2 regions of the Kitasatospora sp. NPDC059408 genome follow, and region 1 is predicted to be linked to the other one. Evidence: riboswitches for the same ligand, from Rfam matches in the RefSeq annotation. Region 1 holds a riboswitch; the other holds the start of a gene.
The links. A riboswitch is a leader RNA that binds a small molecule or an ion and turns the genes downstream of it on or off. The one in region 1 is predicted to bind glycine.
Positions count from the first base shown of each region.

Region 1 (5,816 bases):
CGTTCAGCACGGCGACCTGGGTCGCGTGCTTGAGGCCCTCGCCGCCCATCAGGCGGACGTACGCCCAGGAGATCGGCAGGATCGCGGCCGAGCCCCACGGCGCCGCCGAGATCGGGCCGACACCGGTGGCCGGGCCGGCCTCCTCCTGCAGCGGGTGGTTCGGCAGGTACGGCGCCAGGTGGGCGCGCACCGCGACCGGGCCGACGCCCGGGCCGCCACCGCCGTGCGGGATGCAGAAGGTCTTGTGCAGGTTCAGGTGCGAGACGTCCGCGCCGAACTTGCCCGGCTTGGCGAGGCCGACCAGGGCGTTCAGGTTGGCGCCGTCCACGTACACCTGGCCGCCGGCCTCGTGCACCAGGGCGCAGATCTGGGTGATCTCGGTCTCATAGACGCCGTGGGTGGACGGGTAGGTGACCATCAGCACCGACAGGCTGTCGCGGTGCTTCTCGATCTTGGCCTTCAGGTCCTCGACGTCCACGTCGCCGTCGACGAGGGTCTTCACCACGACGACCCGCATGCCGGCCATCACGGCGGAGGCCGCGTTGGTGCCGTGCGCGGAGGACGGGATCAGGCAGACGTCGCGCTGGGTGTCGCCGTTGGCGTGGTGGTAGGCGCGGACGGCCAGCAGGCCGGCCAGCTCGCCCTGCGAACCGGCGTTCGGCTGGATCGAGACGGCGTCGTAGCCGGTGACCTCGACCAGCTGCTGCTCCAGCTGGCGGATCAGGGTCAGGAAGCCCTGGGCCTGGTCGATCGGCGCGAACGGGTGCAGCTGGCCGAACTCCGGCCAGGTCACCGGCTCCATCTCGGTGGTCGCGTTGAGCTTCATGGTGCAGGAGCCCAGCGGGATCATGCCGCGGTCCAGCGCGTAGTCCCGGTCCGACAGGCGGCGCAGGTAGCGCAGCATGGCGGTCTCCGAGCGGTGGCTGTGGAAGACCGGGTGGGTGAGGTACTCGTCCTCGCGCAGCAGCGCGGCGGGCAGCGCCTCGGCGGTCTCGGCGGCCTCGACGGCGGGCACGCCGAACGCGGCCCAGACGCCGGCCAGGTGCTCACGGGTGGTGGTCTCGTCGGTGGAGACCGAGATCCGGTCCTCGCCGTCCTGGTACACGTTGATGCCGTTGGCACGGGCGGCGGCGGCGATCTCGGCGGCGCGGCCCGGGACGACGGCGGTGACGGTGTCGAAGAACTCGCCGTGCAGGAGCTCGACGCCGCCGGCCCGCAGGCCCTCGGCGAGGGCGGCGGCGTAACGGTGGGTGCGGCGGGCGATGTCGGCCAGGCCGTCCGGGCCGTGGTAGACGGCGTACATCGAGGCCATGACGGCGAGCAGCACCTGGGCGGTGCAGATGTTGCTGGTGGCCTTCTCGCGGCGGATGTGCTGCTCGCGGGTCTGCAGCGCCAGGCGGTAGGCGCGGTTGCCGTCCGAGTCGACGGAGACGCCGACCAGGCGGCCGGGCAGCGAGCGGGCGTACTCGGCGCGCACCGACAGGTAGCCGGCGTGCGGGCCGCCGAAGCCCATCGGCACGCCGAAGCGCTGCGAGGTGCCGCAGGCGATGTCGGCGCCGAGCGCGCCGGGCGACTTGAGCAGGGTCAGCGCCAGCAGGTCGGCGGCGACCGCGACGATCGCGCCGAGGCCGTGGGCCTGCTCGATGACGGGGGCGAGGTCGCGCACGACACCGGTGGCACCCGGGTACTGGAGCAGCACGCCGAAGACGCCGCGCTCGGCGATCTCGGCCGGGATGCCCTCGGAGAGGTCCGCCACGACGACCTCGACACCGGTCGGCACGGCACGGGTGTTGATCACCGCGACGGTCTGCGGCAGGGTCTCGGCGTCGACGAGGAACACGCCGCCCTTGACCTTGGTGACGCGGCGGGCCAGCGCCATCGCCTCGGCGGCGGCGGTGGACTCGTCGAGCAGCGAGGAGCCCGAGGTGGGCAGGCCGGTCAGGTCGGAGACCAGGGTCTGGAAATTGAGCAGCGCCTCCAGGCGGCCCTGGGAGATCTCCGGCTGGTACGGGGTGTACGCGGTGTACCAGGCCGGGTTCTCCAGGACGTTGCGCAGGATCACCGGCGGGGTGAAGGTGCCGTAGTAGCCCAGGCCGATCATCGGCTGGAGCACCTGGTTGCGGCCGGCCAGTTCGCGCAGCTCCGCGAGGACCTGGGCCTCGCTGCGGCCGGCGGGCAGGTCCAGACCCGTGATGGAACGGATCGCCTCGGGCACGGCGGTGGCGGCGAGCTCGTCCAGCGAGCCGTAGCCGACCTGCGCCAGCATCTTCTCCTGCGCGGCGGCGTCGGGGCCGATGTGGCGGTTCTCGAAGGGGCTGGCCTGCTCGAGCTCGGTGAGGGTGACGGCGCCGCTCGGGCGTCCCGCGTTCGACTGGGCGTTCATGGTGGTCGAGGCCTCCTGGTCACGGACCGGCGGGGGTACGCACGCCGGTCGGCCTGCACCGCTGCGGACAGCGGGTGGGCCTGGTGGCGGGCGGACCCGACAGGCCTCCCCCTCTGTCATCGGGACCTGAGAGCTTCGCCCGCGCGGCGCGCCGTGGGCGCTCCGCCGGCTTGCACCGTCGGTGAGGGTGGTGGCCGTCGGCTCCCTCGCCGGCGGTCCTGCCCTGCTTTCCAGAGTGACCTATCCCACACGGTACGGATGCCTGAGAGATTCCGGGGAGGAGTTGCTCCTTCGGCGCCCCGACCAGTGGCTTTCGCCTTCGGGGACTCTCCCGAGCGGGCTCGGCGGTCGCGGCCCAGGGTACCAGCGGGAGCCCGTTCGATCACGGGTGTGTCCGGTCACCCGGGGTCTACGCGCGTCCCCCGAACGGCCCACCCCGCAGCCCGTCCGGACGCACCCCGCTCGCGGCCGTCCGGTTGATGGCTTTTGGTGTGAAGTGGCGGACGGCACGGCTGCTCCGGCCGCCGTCCTGCGGGAGTTCCGCAGGCGCAGCGCACTGGAGGAAAGAGTGCAAACCGATATCGACCCCCGCGACCTCATCGGCCACAAGGCGGTCGACCGCAACGGAGACAAGATCGGCACGGTCGACGAGGTGTACCTGGACGACGCCACCGGCCAGCCCGAGTGGGCCGCCGTCCGCACCGGCATCTTCGGCCGGGACGCCTTCGTCCCGCTCACCACGAGCGAGTTCTCCGGCGACGAGCTCCGCGTGCCGTACGACAAGTCGCTGGTCAAGGACTCGCCGGACTTCGGCGTCGGCCAGCACCTGTCGCCGGCCCAGGAGCTCCAGCTCTACCGCTACTACGGCCTCGACACCCCGGTGAACGGCCGGCCGGTGAACGGCGACGCCGGACCGCCGCAGCCCGACCTCGACTTCGGCACCACCGCGGCCGCCGCCACGACGACCGTCGCCCCCATGACCACGACCACCCTCACCACCGCTCCCACCACGACCGCCACGGAGGCCCACGTGCGGACCCTCAGCACCCCCGCGCCGACAGCCGCCCCGATGGCGGCCGCGACCACGACCGCCCAACCCCCCGTCGCCCAGCCCGCCGTCCAGCCCAAGCCCCAGAACGCCCCGGCGACCGAGGCCCCGTCCGCCCCCAGCGGCCCGGTCGAGATCACCTGCCGCGAGGAGCGGCTGGACATCACCACCGAGTGGCACGTGCTGGGCACGGCGAAGCTGCGCAAGTACGTGACGAGCGAGCAGGTCGAGCGCCGGGTCCCGGTGGTCCGCGAACGCGTCCGGGTGGAGCGGATGCCGGTGGGCGACGCCGAGCGGGCGGCCCTCACCGAGAAGGAGATCGCCGAGGCGGTGGAGGAGGTCACCCTGCGCGAGGAGCGCCCGGTGGTCCGCAAGTACCTCGCCCCGATCGAGCGGGTCCGCCTCGTCGTCGAGCGCTACACGGCGGAGGAGGTCATCCACGACGAACTCCGCCGCGAGAACGTCGAGGTCCACGACGACACCCCCGCCACCCCCAACGGAGCCCCCAACGGCACCCCCACCCCCAACGGCGCCTCCCTCCGCCCCCTGTCCTGAACCGCACCACCCAAAGGCTCCCGGCCCCCACCGGGAGCCTTTGCCATGCCCACCGCCTCCCCCACCCCAACTCCCCACCCCCAGCCCGACCACCCCCGTCCGCCAAACCACACGACGCCCCACCCGACGACCCCCCTCCGCCAAACCACACCACTCCCCCCAACCCCCCCCCCCCAGCCCGCCGCTGGCGCCCCCCACCCCCGCCCGACCACCCCCCTCTGCCAAACCGCACCACTCCCCCAACTCCCCACCCCCCAGCCCGCCGCAGGCGCCCCCCACCTCCACCCGACCTCCATCCGACCACCCCCCTTTGCCAAACCTTAACCACTCGATATTTGACACTCTGAAGTATCTCCCTGCATGGTTATTTCAGTTCATTCACTATGTACGGGAGGAAGCAACCGTGAGTGAGGCACCACAGCCCACCACCGCGGCCGAGAAGCAGAGCACCACCCGGGTCCTGCCGGCCCTCATCCTGGCGATGCTGTCGTTCAGCGTGGTGCAGACCGCGGTCGTCCCGATCCTGCCGTCGCTGGCCAAGGAACTGGACGTCTCCGGCTCCAACATCACCTGGCTGATGACCGCCAACCTGCTCTCCGCCGCCGTGCTGACTCCCCTCCTGGGCCGCTTCGGCGACCTCCGGGGCCGCAAGCCGATGCTGCTGATCTCGCTGGCCGGTCTGGTCGCCGGTTCGGCGCTCGCCGTCAGCACCCACTCGTTCAGCCTGCTGATCGTCGCCCGCGTCCTCCAGGGCGCCGGCGGTGGCGTGATGCCGCTGGCGATCAGCATCGTCCGCGACGAGCTGCCCAAGCAGAAGGTGACCGGCGGCGTCGCCGCCATCAGCGCCTCGATGGGCGTCGGCTCCGGCCTCGGCCTGGTGGCCACCGGTCTCCTGCTGGAGCACTGGAACTACAAGTCGATCTTCTGGATGGGCCTGGTCTTCGGCCTGATCGCGGTCGCCCTGGTCGCCTTCCGCGTCCCGTCCGACCCGGTGACCGACAAGGAGGGCGGCGCCGACCCGCTCGGCGCCCTCACCCTGGCCGGCTGGCTCTCCGCCCTGCTGGTCGCGGTCAGCCAGGGCAACCACTGGGGCTGGACCTCCACCAAGACCCTCGGCCTGTTCGCCGTCGCCGCCGTCGTGGCCCTGATCTGGGGCGTCATCGAGGTCAAGGTCAAGCACCCGCTGGTCGACCTGAGCATGATGTCCCGCCCCGCGGTCGCCTTCACCAACCTGGCCGGCCTGCTGATCGGCTTCGGCATGTACGGCTCGTTCATGGTGATCAGCAACTTCGCGCAGACCCCCGAGAAGCTGGCCCACTACGGCTTCACCGCCACCGTGCTGCACGCCGGCATCATGCTGCTGCCGTCCGCCATCGGCTCGATGGTGGCCGCTCCGGTCGGCGCCATGCTGATCGCCCGCCGCGGCCCGCGTCTGCCGCTGGTCCTCGGTGGCGTCCTCGGCGCCGTCGCGATGGCCTACCTGGCGCTGCGCCACAGCCACGAGGGCGACATCTACACCGCCTCCGCCATCTTCGGCCTCGGCATCGGCCTCGCCTTCGCCGCGATGCCGGCGTACATCAACGGCGCCGTCCCGGTCGAGCAGAGCGGCATCGCCAACGGCATGAACTCCGTGCTGCGCACCGTCGGTGGCGCGATCGGCACCGCCGTGATGACCGCCATCCTGACCGGCGACACCATGAAGCTCCCGATCAAGATCCCGGTGCTGCTGCCGACGCTGGACGCCTACAAGCACGCGTTCTGGACCACCGCCGTGGTCTGCATCATCGCCGGTGTCGTGCCGTTCCTGATCCGCACCGTCAAGTCCTCCGC
Region 1 covers NZ_JBHYWI010000123.1:2,608-8,423, reverse strand. Annotated here, with positions in the region: gene gcvP (aminomethyl-transferring glycine dehydrogenase) at 1-2,383, opposite strand, end outside; glycine riboswitch at 2,624-2,727, opposite strand; partial or broken gene ACFXDE_RS41110 (PRC-barrel domain-containing protein) at 2,952-3,332, shown strand; gene ACFXDE_RS41105 (YsnF/AvaK domain-containing protein) at 3,360-3,986, shown strand; gene ACFXDE_RS41100 (MFS transporter) at 4,390-5,816, shown strand, end outside.

Region 2 (5,816 bases), on a different contig from region 1:
AGCATGCCGATCGCGCCGGCCGCGAGGAGGAAGCGGACGATGCCGTCGTCGTCGGCGCCCGGGATGAAGTTCAGGTAGTAGTGCAGGGTGGCGGGGATGATCCCGGCCGCACCGTTGGTCGGCGCGGTGACCACCCGGCGGCCGGAGGCGTTCTCCTCGTTGACCGCCATCGCGTAGAGCGTCACCCACTCCATCGCGTTGGCCGGGCCGATGCCCTCGGCGCGCAGCGCGCGGGCCGCGGCCGCCGCCCGGCGGCGCACCTTGAGGCCGCCCGGCAGGATGCCCTCGCGGGACATGCCGGCGCGGACGCACTCCTGCATGACCTGCCAGATCTCCAGCAGCCCGGTGCGGATCTCCTCCTCGCTGCGCCAGGCCTTCTCGTTCTCCAGCATCAGGCCGGAGATCGACAGCCCGGTCTCGCGGGTGAGGCGCAGCAGCTCCTCGCCGGTGCGGAAGGGGTACTTCAGCGCGGTGTCGTCCGGCTTGACCCGGTCGGCGCCGATCGCGTCCTCGTCGACGACGAAGCCGCCGCCGACCGAGTAGTAGGTCTTCTCCAGCAGCGTCGAGCCGTCGGCCGCGAACGCCCACAGGGTCATCCCATTGGCGTGGTACGGCAGCGAGCGGCGCCGGTGCAGGATCAGCTGGGTGTCGGGGTCGAAGTCGATCGGGTGCTCGCCGAGCAGGCTGAGCCGCTTCTCGGCGGTGATCCGCTCGACGTCCCGGTCGGCCTGGTCGACGTCGACCGTGCGCGGGGAGTTGTTCTCCAGGCCGAGCAGGACGGCCTTCGGGGTGCCGTGGCCGTGGCCGGTGGCGCCGAGCGAGCCGTACAGCTCGGCGCGGACGCTCACCACCCCGGGCAGCAGGCCTTCGGACCGCAGCCGCCGGGCGAACATCCGGGCGGCGCGCATCGGGCCGACCGTGTGGGAGCTCGACGGGCCGATACCGATGGAGAAAAGGTCGAAGACACTGAGGGCCACGGGGGGACGTCCTTGTCTGGTCTCGTGGACGGACATTGCGTTGCTGTGCGTAGGCGCAGCATGAGGAGGGGCACCGCGCGTCTTTCCAGTGTGCGCGGTGCCCCGGAAACTCCCGTGGACGACCGGCGTGAGGCCGGTCACCCACCCCCGGCGATCAGAGGTTCGGGTAGAGCGGGTACTTCTCGGCCAGCGCGGTGACGCGGGCCTTCAGGCCGGCGGCGACGGTCTCGTCGAAGCCCGGCTTGAGGGCCTCTGCGATGATGTCGGCGACCTCGCGGAAGTCCTCGGCGCCGAAGCCGCGGGTGGCGAGGGCCGGGGTGCCGATGCGCAGGCCGGAGGTGACCATCGGCGGGCGCGGGTCGTTCGGGATCGCGTTGCGGTTGACCGTGATGCCGACCTCGTGGAGGCGGTCCTCGGCCTGCTGGCCGTCGAGCTGGCTGTTGCGCAGGTCGACCAGCACCAGGTGCACGTCGGTGCCGCCGGACAGCACGGAGGCGCCGGCCTCGGCGACGTCGGCCTGCAGCAGGCGCTCGGCGAGGATCCGGGCGCCGTCCAGGGTGCGCTGCTGGCGCTCCTTGAACTCCTCGGACGCGGCGACCTTGAACGCGACGGCCTTGCCCGCGATCACGTGCTCCAGCGGACCGCCCTGCTGGCCGGGGAAGACCGCGGAGTTGATCTTCTTGGCCCACTCGGCCTTCGACAGGATGACGCCGCCGCGCGGGCCGCCCAGGGTCTTGTGGGTCGTGGTGGTGACGACGTCCGCGTACGGCACCGGGTTCGGGTGCAGGCCCGCGGCCACCAGGCCGGCGAAGTGCGCCATGTCCACCATGAGCAGGGCGCCGACCTCGTCGGCGATGCGGCGGAACTCGGCGAAGTCGAGCTGGCGCGGGTAGGCGGACCAGCCGGCGATGATCAGCTTCGGCTGGTGCTCCTTGGCGAGGCGCTCGACCTCGGCCATGTCGACCTGGCCGCTCTTCTCGTCGACGTGGTACGCGGCCACGTTGTAGAGCTTGCCGGAGAAGTTGATCTTCATGCCGTGGGTCAGGTGACCGCCGTGGGCCAGGCTCAGGCCCAGGATGGTGTCGCCCGGCTGGATCAGCGCGAACATCGCGGCGGCGTTGGCCTGCGCGCCCGAGTGCGGCTGGACGTTGGCGTGCTCGGCGCCGAACAGGGCCTTGATGCGGTCGATCGCGATCTGCTCGACGACGTCGACGTGCTCGCAGCCGCCGTAGTAGCGGCGGCCGGGGTAGCCCTCGGCGTACTTGTTGGTGAGCACCGAGCCCTGGGCCTCCATGACCGCCACCGGGGCGAAGTTCTCGGAGGCGATCATTTCCAGGGTGGTCTGCTGGCGGTGCAGCTCGGCGTCGACCGCGGCGGCGATCTCCGGGTCGAGCGAGTGCAGGGATTCGTTGAGAACCGTCATGGTGTGGTCTTCCCGGGGCGAAGGAGGAATCGGGACCGCCGCGCGAAGTGCGCCCTCGGAAGGGCGGCGGCGGGTGACGGGTGGGCGGTGAGGGGGGCGGGCCGCCGCGCTGCGGCCCGCCGCGCCAAGGGCCTGGTCAGCCGCCGATGAAGGCGGTGTACTCGTCGGCGCTGAGCAGCTCGTCGGTGGACTCCACCTTGACCTTGAACAGCCAGCCGCCCTCGAACGGGGCGCTGTTGACCAGGGCGTTGTCGTCCAGGACGTCCTGGTTGACCTCGACGACCTCGCCGGTCACCGGGGAGTACAGGTCGCTGACCGACTTGGTGGACTCCAGCTCGCCGCAGGTCTCGCCGGCGGTCACCTCGTCGCCGACCTCGGGCAGCTGCACGTAGACGATGTCACCGAGCGCGTCCGCGGCGTGCTTGGTGATGCCGACCGTCGAGACACCGTCCTCGGCGGCCGTCAGCCACTCGTGCTCCTTGGTGTACTGCAGGTGCTGGGGGTTGCTCATGGCGTCATTCTCCAGGATGGGAAGCGGGTACGACGAAGCGGGCCGCCGCGCGGACGGCTTCGTCGCGGATCAGTGGTGACCGAGGGCCCGGGAAGATCCTCAGCGGGCGCGCTTGTAGAACGGCAGGGCGACGACCTCGACCGGCTCGTGCTTGCCGCGCACGTCCACCGCGACGGCGGTGCCGGGGGCGGCGTGGGCCGCGTCCACGTAGGCGATCGCGATCGGCTTGCCCAGCGTCGGGGACGGCGCGCCCGAGGTGATCCGGCCGATCGGGGCGCCGTCGGCGGAGACCACCGTGTACTCGGCGCGCGGCACGCGCTTGCCCTCGGAGACCAGGCCCACCAGGACGCGCGGCGGGGTCGACTCCGCCTCGGCGGCGGCCTTCTCCAGGGCCTTGCGGCCGACGAAGGCGCCGTCGTTGGTGGTCTTGTCGAAGCGGACGACCCGGCCGAGGCCGGCGTCGAACGGGGTCAGGTCGGTGGAGAGCTCGTGCCCGTACAGCGGCATGCCCGCCTCCAGGCGCAGGGTGTCGCGGCAGGACAGGCCGCACGGCACCAGGCCGTGGCCCTCGCCGGCGGCGGTCAGCGCCTGCCAGACCGGCTCGGCGTCGGCCGGGGCGCAGAAGATCTCGAAGCCGTCCTCGCCGGTGTAGCCGGTGCGGGCGAGCAGCACGTCCCGGTCGGCCACCCGGGCCGGGAGGATCGCGTAGTACTTCAGGCCGGGCAGGTCGGCCTCGGTGGTCTTCGCGAGGATCGCGGTGGACTCCGGGCCCTGGACGGCGATCAGCGCGTAGGTGTCGCGGTCGTCGGTGACGACGGCGTCGAAGCCCTTGGCGCGGGCGATCAGCTCGTCCAGCACCAGCTGGGCGTTGGAGGCGTTGGCGACGACGAGGAAGGAGTCCTCGCGCAGGCGGTAGACGATCAGGTCGTCCAGGATGCCGCCGTCCTCGGCGCAGATCATGGTGTAGCGGGCGCGCAGGACGCCGAGGGCGGAGACGAAGCCGACCAGCGCGTGGTCCAGCATCTCGCCGGCCTGCGGGCCGGTCACGGTGATCTCGCCCATGTGGGACAGGTCGAACAGACCGGCCTTGGTGCGGACGGCGAGGTGCTCCTCGCGCTCGCTGCCGTAACGCAGCGGCATGTCCCAGCCGGCGAAGTCGGTCATGGTCGCGCCGAGGGCGCGGTGCAGCGCGTCGAGCGCGGTGAGGCGGAGGGACGACATGGCCTGGGAACTCCTCGGTCTGGGCACTCAGGGGTGCACGCGCCGGACCGGACCCGCTCGGGGACCGACTCCTGCGCGCGGGCATGCGGCGGCGTGGGTCTCCCCATCTGTCGTCGAACCTGAGAGCTTCACCGCGCAGCGGCCCGTCGCTGTTTCCAGCTTTCCGGACAGGATGGCGGCTTGCACCGTGGGTGGGCGCACGACAGGCCGTGCGCCGCTTTCCAGATGTGCCTAACCCGTGCGGTAGGGGGGCCTGAGAGATTCCGGGGAGGACTTGCTCCTTCGGCGCCGGCCGTGCCACCAGACGGGGCACTCCGGACTCTCCCGCGCGGGTTCGAGCGGCCGGTATGGAGTTAGTGGGGCCGACTGCGCACGACGCCGTCGGACGCGCACATCATGGCACGTCCGCGGCACCGATGGGAGGGGGGACCCGGTCACACACCACAGGGGACCCGGCCACACGCCACACAAGGGAACACGCACCCTAGACTGCTGCGCGTCGGCAGCAGTGGGCGGCCGACCGGCAGAGGGCGGTACAGGGGCGCATGGGGTACCCGGTGGAGCAGCAGCAGGGGTGGGGCGGCCCGGACACGCCGCCGCCGGGCGGGGCCTGGCCGGCCAACGAGCTGGAGCAGGTGCTCACCGCCGCGCTGGGCGATCCGGGCGCGACGCCGCGGGTGGTCGAGGTGCTGGCCCGCAGCCAGGTGTGGATCCCGCTGCCCGCCGGCGGCGACCCGCAGGGGCAGTCGCTGGACCTGCCGACGATCGAGCTGGGCGGCGAGCCGTACGTCCCGGTCTTCTCCTCGCAGGAGGTGTTCCTCCAGCAGGCGCCGGGGATGGCGTTCGCGGTCGCCCCGGCCTGGGAGTTCGCCCGCGGGCTGCCGCTGGGCGTCGGGATCGCCGTCAACCCCGAGGCCGCGGTGGGCATCCCGGTGCCGCCGCAGGGCGTCGCCGAGCTGCGCCGCGGTCCGCGCGAGGACCGCTGGGAGGACCCCTCGGCGCCGACCGGTGGCCGGGTCGCGCTGCGCGAGCCCGTGCCGGGGGAGGATCCGGAGCACTTCCTGGCCGTCTGTCGGGCCGAACTCGCCGCCCTGCCGGGAGTGTTGACCGCGCGCCGCGCGCTCGCGAGCATCGAGGGCGAGCCGACCGTGATGTTCATCGGCGTGCAGCTGGACCCGGCCGCCCCGGCCGACCCGGCGGCGGTGAACGAGGCGCTCGGCCGCGCGCTGGGAACCGCGCCGCTGCCCGGCGGCGTCCACCTCGTGCTGCTCGACCTCGCCGACGATCCGGTGGTCGAGTGGCTGCTCACCCGGGTGCTGCCGTTCTACGCGCGGGTGTGACGGGGTTCGTTCGTAGGCACGTCGCCGTGGCGTCGGCCGGTGCCGCGCCATAGGGTGCGTGCAGACGGCCGACGGGCCGGCGGCAGGTGAGGAAAGAGGCGCGGCGAGGTGGGCGCATGAGTGCGGGAGCGGTGTCCGGTGGTGCACCGGGGCCCTGGGGCCAGGCACCGGCCGGACGCCCCGGCGCGGATCCGGGCGTGCTGGAGCGCGCGCTGCGCGAGGTCGCGCCGGAGCGCTACGAGGCGTACGAGCAACTGCTCCGCGCCCTGGCCGAGGGCCAGGTCTGGATGCTGCTGTGGCACGGCACCCCGGGCAGCCCGGACGCCCAGTACGGGAACATGGAG
Region 2 covers NZ_JBHYWI010000061.1:26,722-32,537, forward strand. Annotated here, with positions in the region: gene ACFXDE_RS31645 (L-serine ammonia-lyase) at 1-977, opposite strand, end outside; gene glyA (serine hydroxymethyltransferase) at 1,132-2,400, opposite strand; gene gcvH (glycine cleavage system protein GcvH) at 2,537-2,911, opposite strand; gene gcvT (glycine cleavage system aminomethyltransferase GcvT) at 3,011-4,132, opposite strand; glycine riboswitch at 4,364-4,469, opposite strand; gene ACFXDE_RS31665 (enhanced serine sensitivity protein SseB C-terminal domain-containing protein) at 4,678-5,472, shown strand; gene ACFXDE_RS31670 (enhanced serine sensitivity protein SseB C-terminal domain-containing protein) at 5,589-5,816, shown strand, end outside.
Region 2: another riboswitch for glycine. It lies ahead of gcvT (glycine cleavage system aminomethyltransferase GcvT); the one in region 1 lies ahead of gcvP (aminomethyl-transferring glycine dehydrogenase).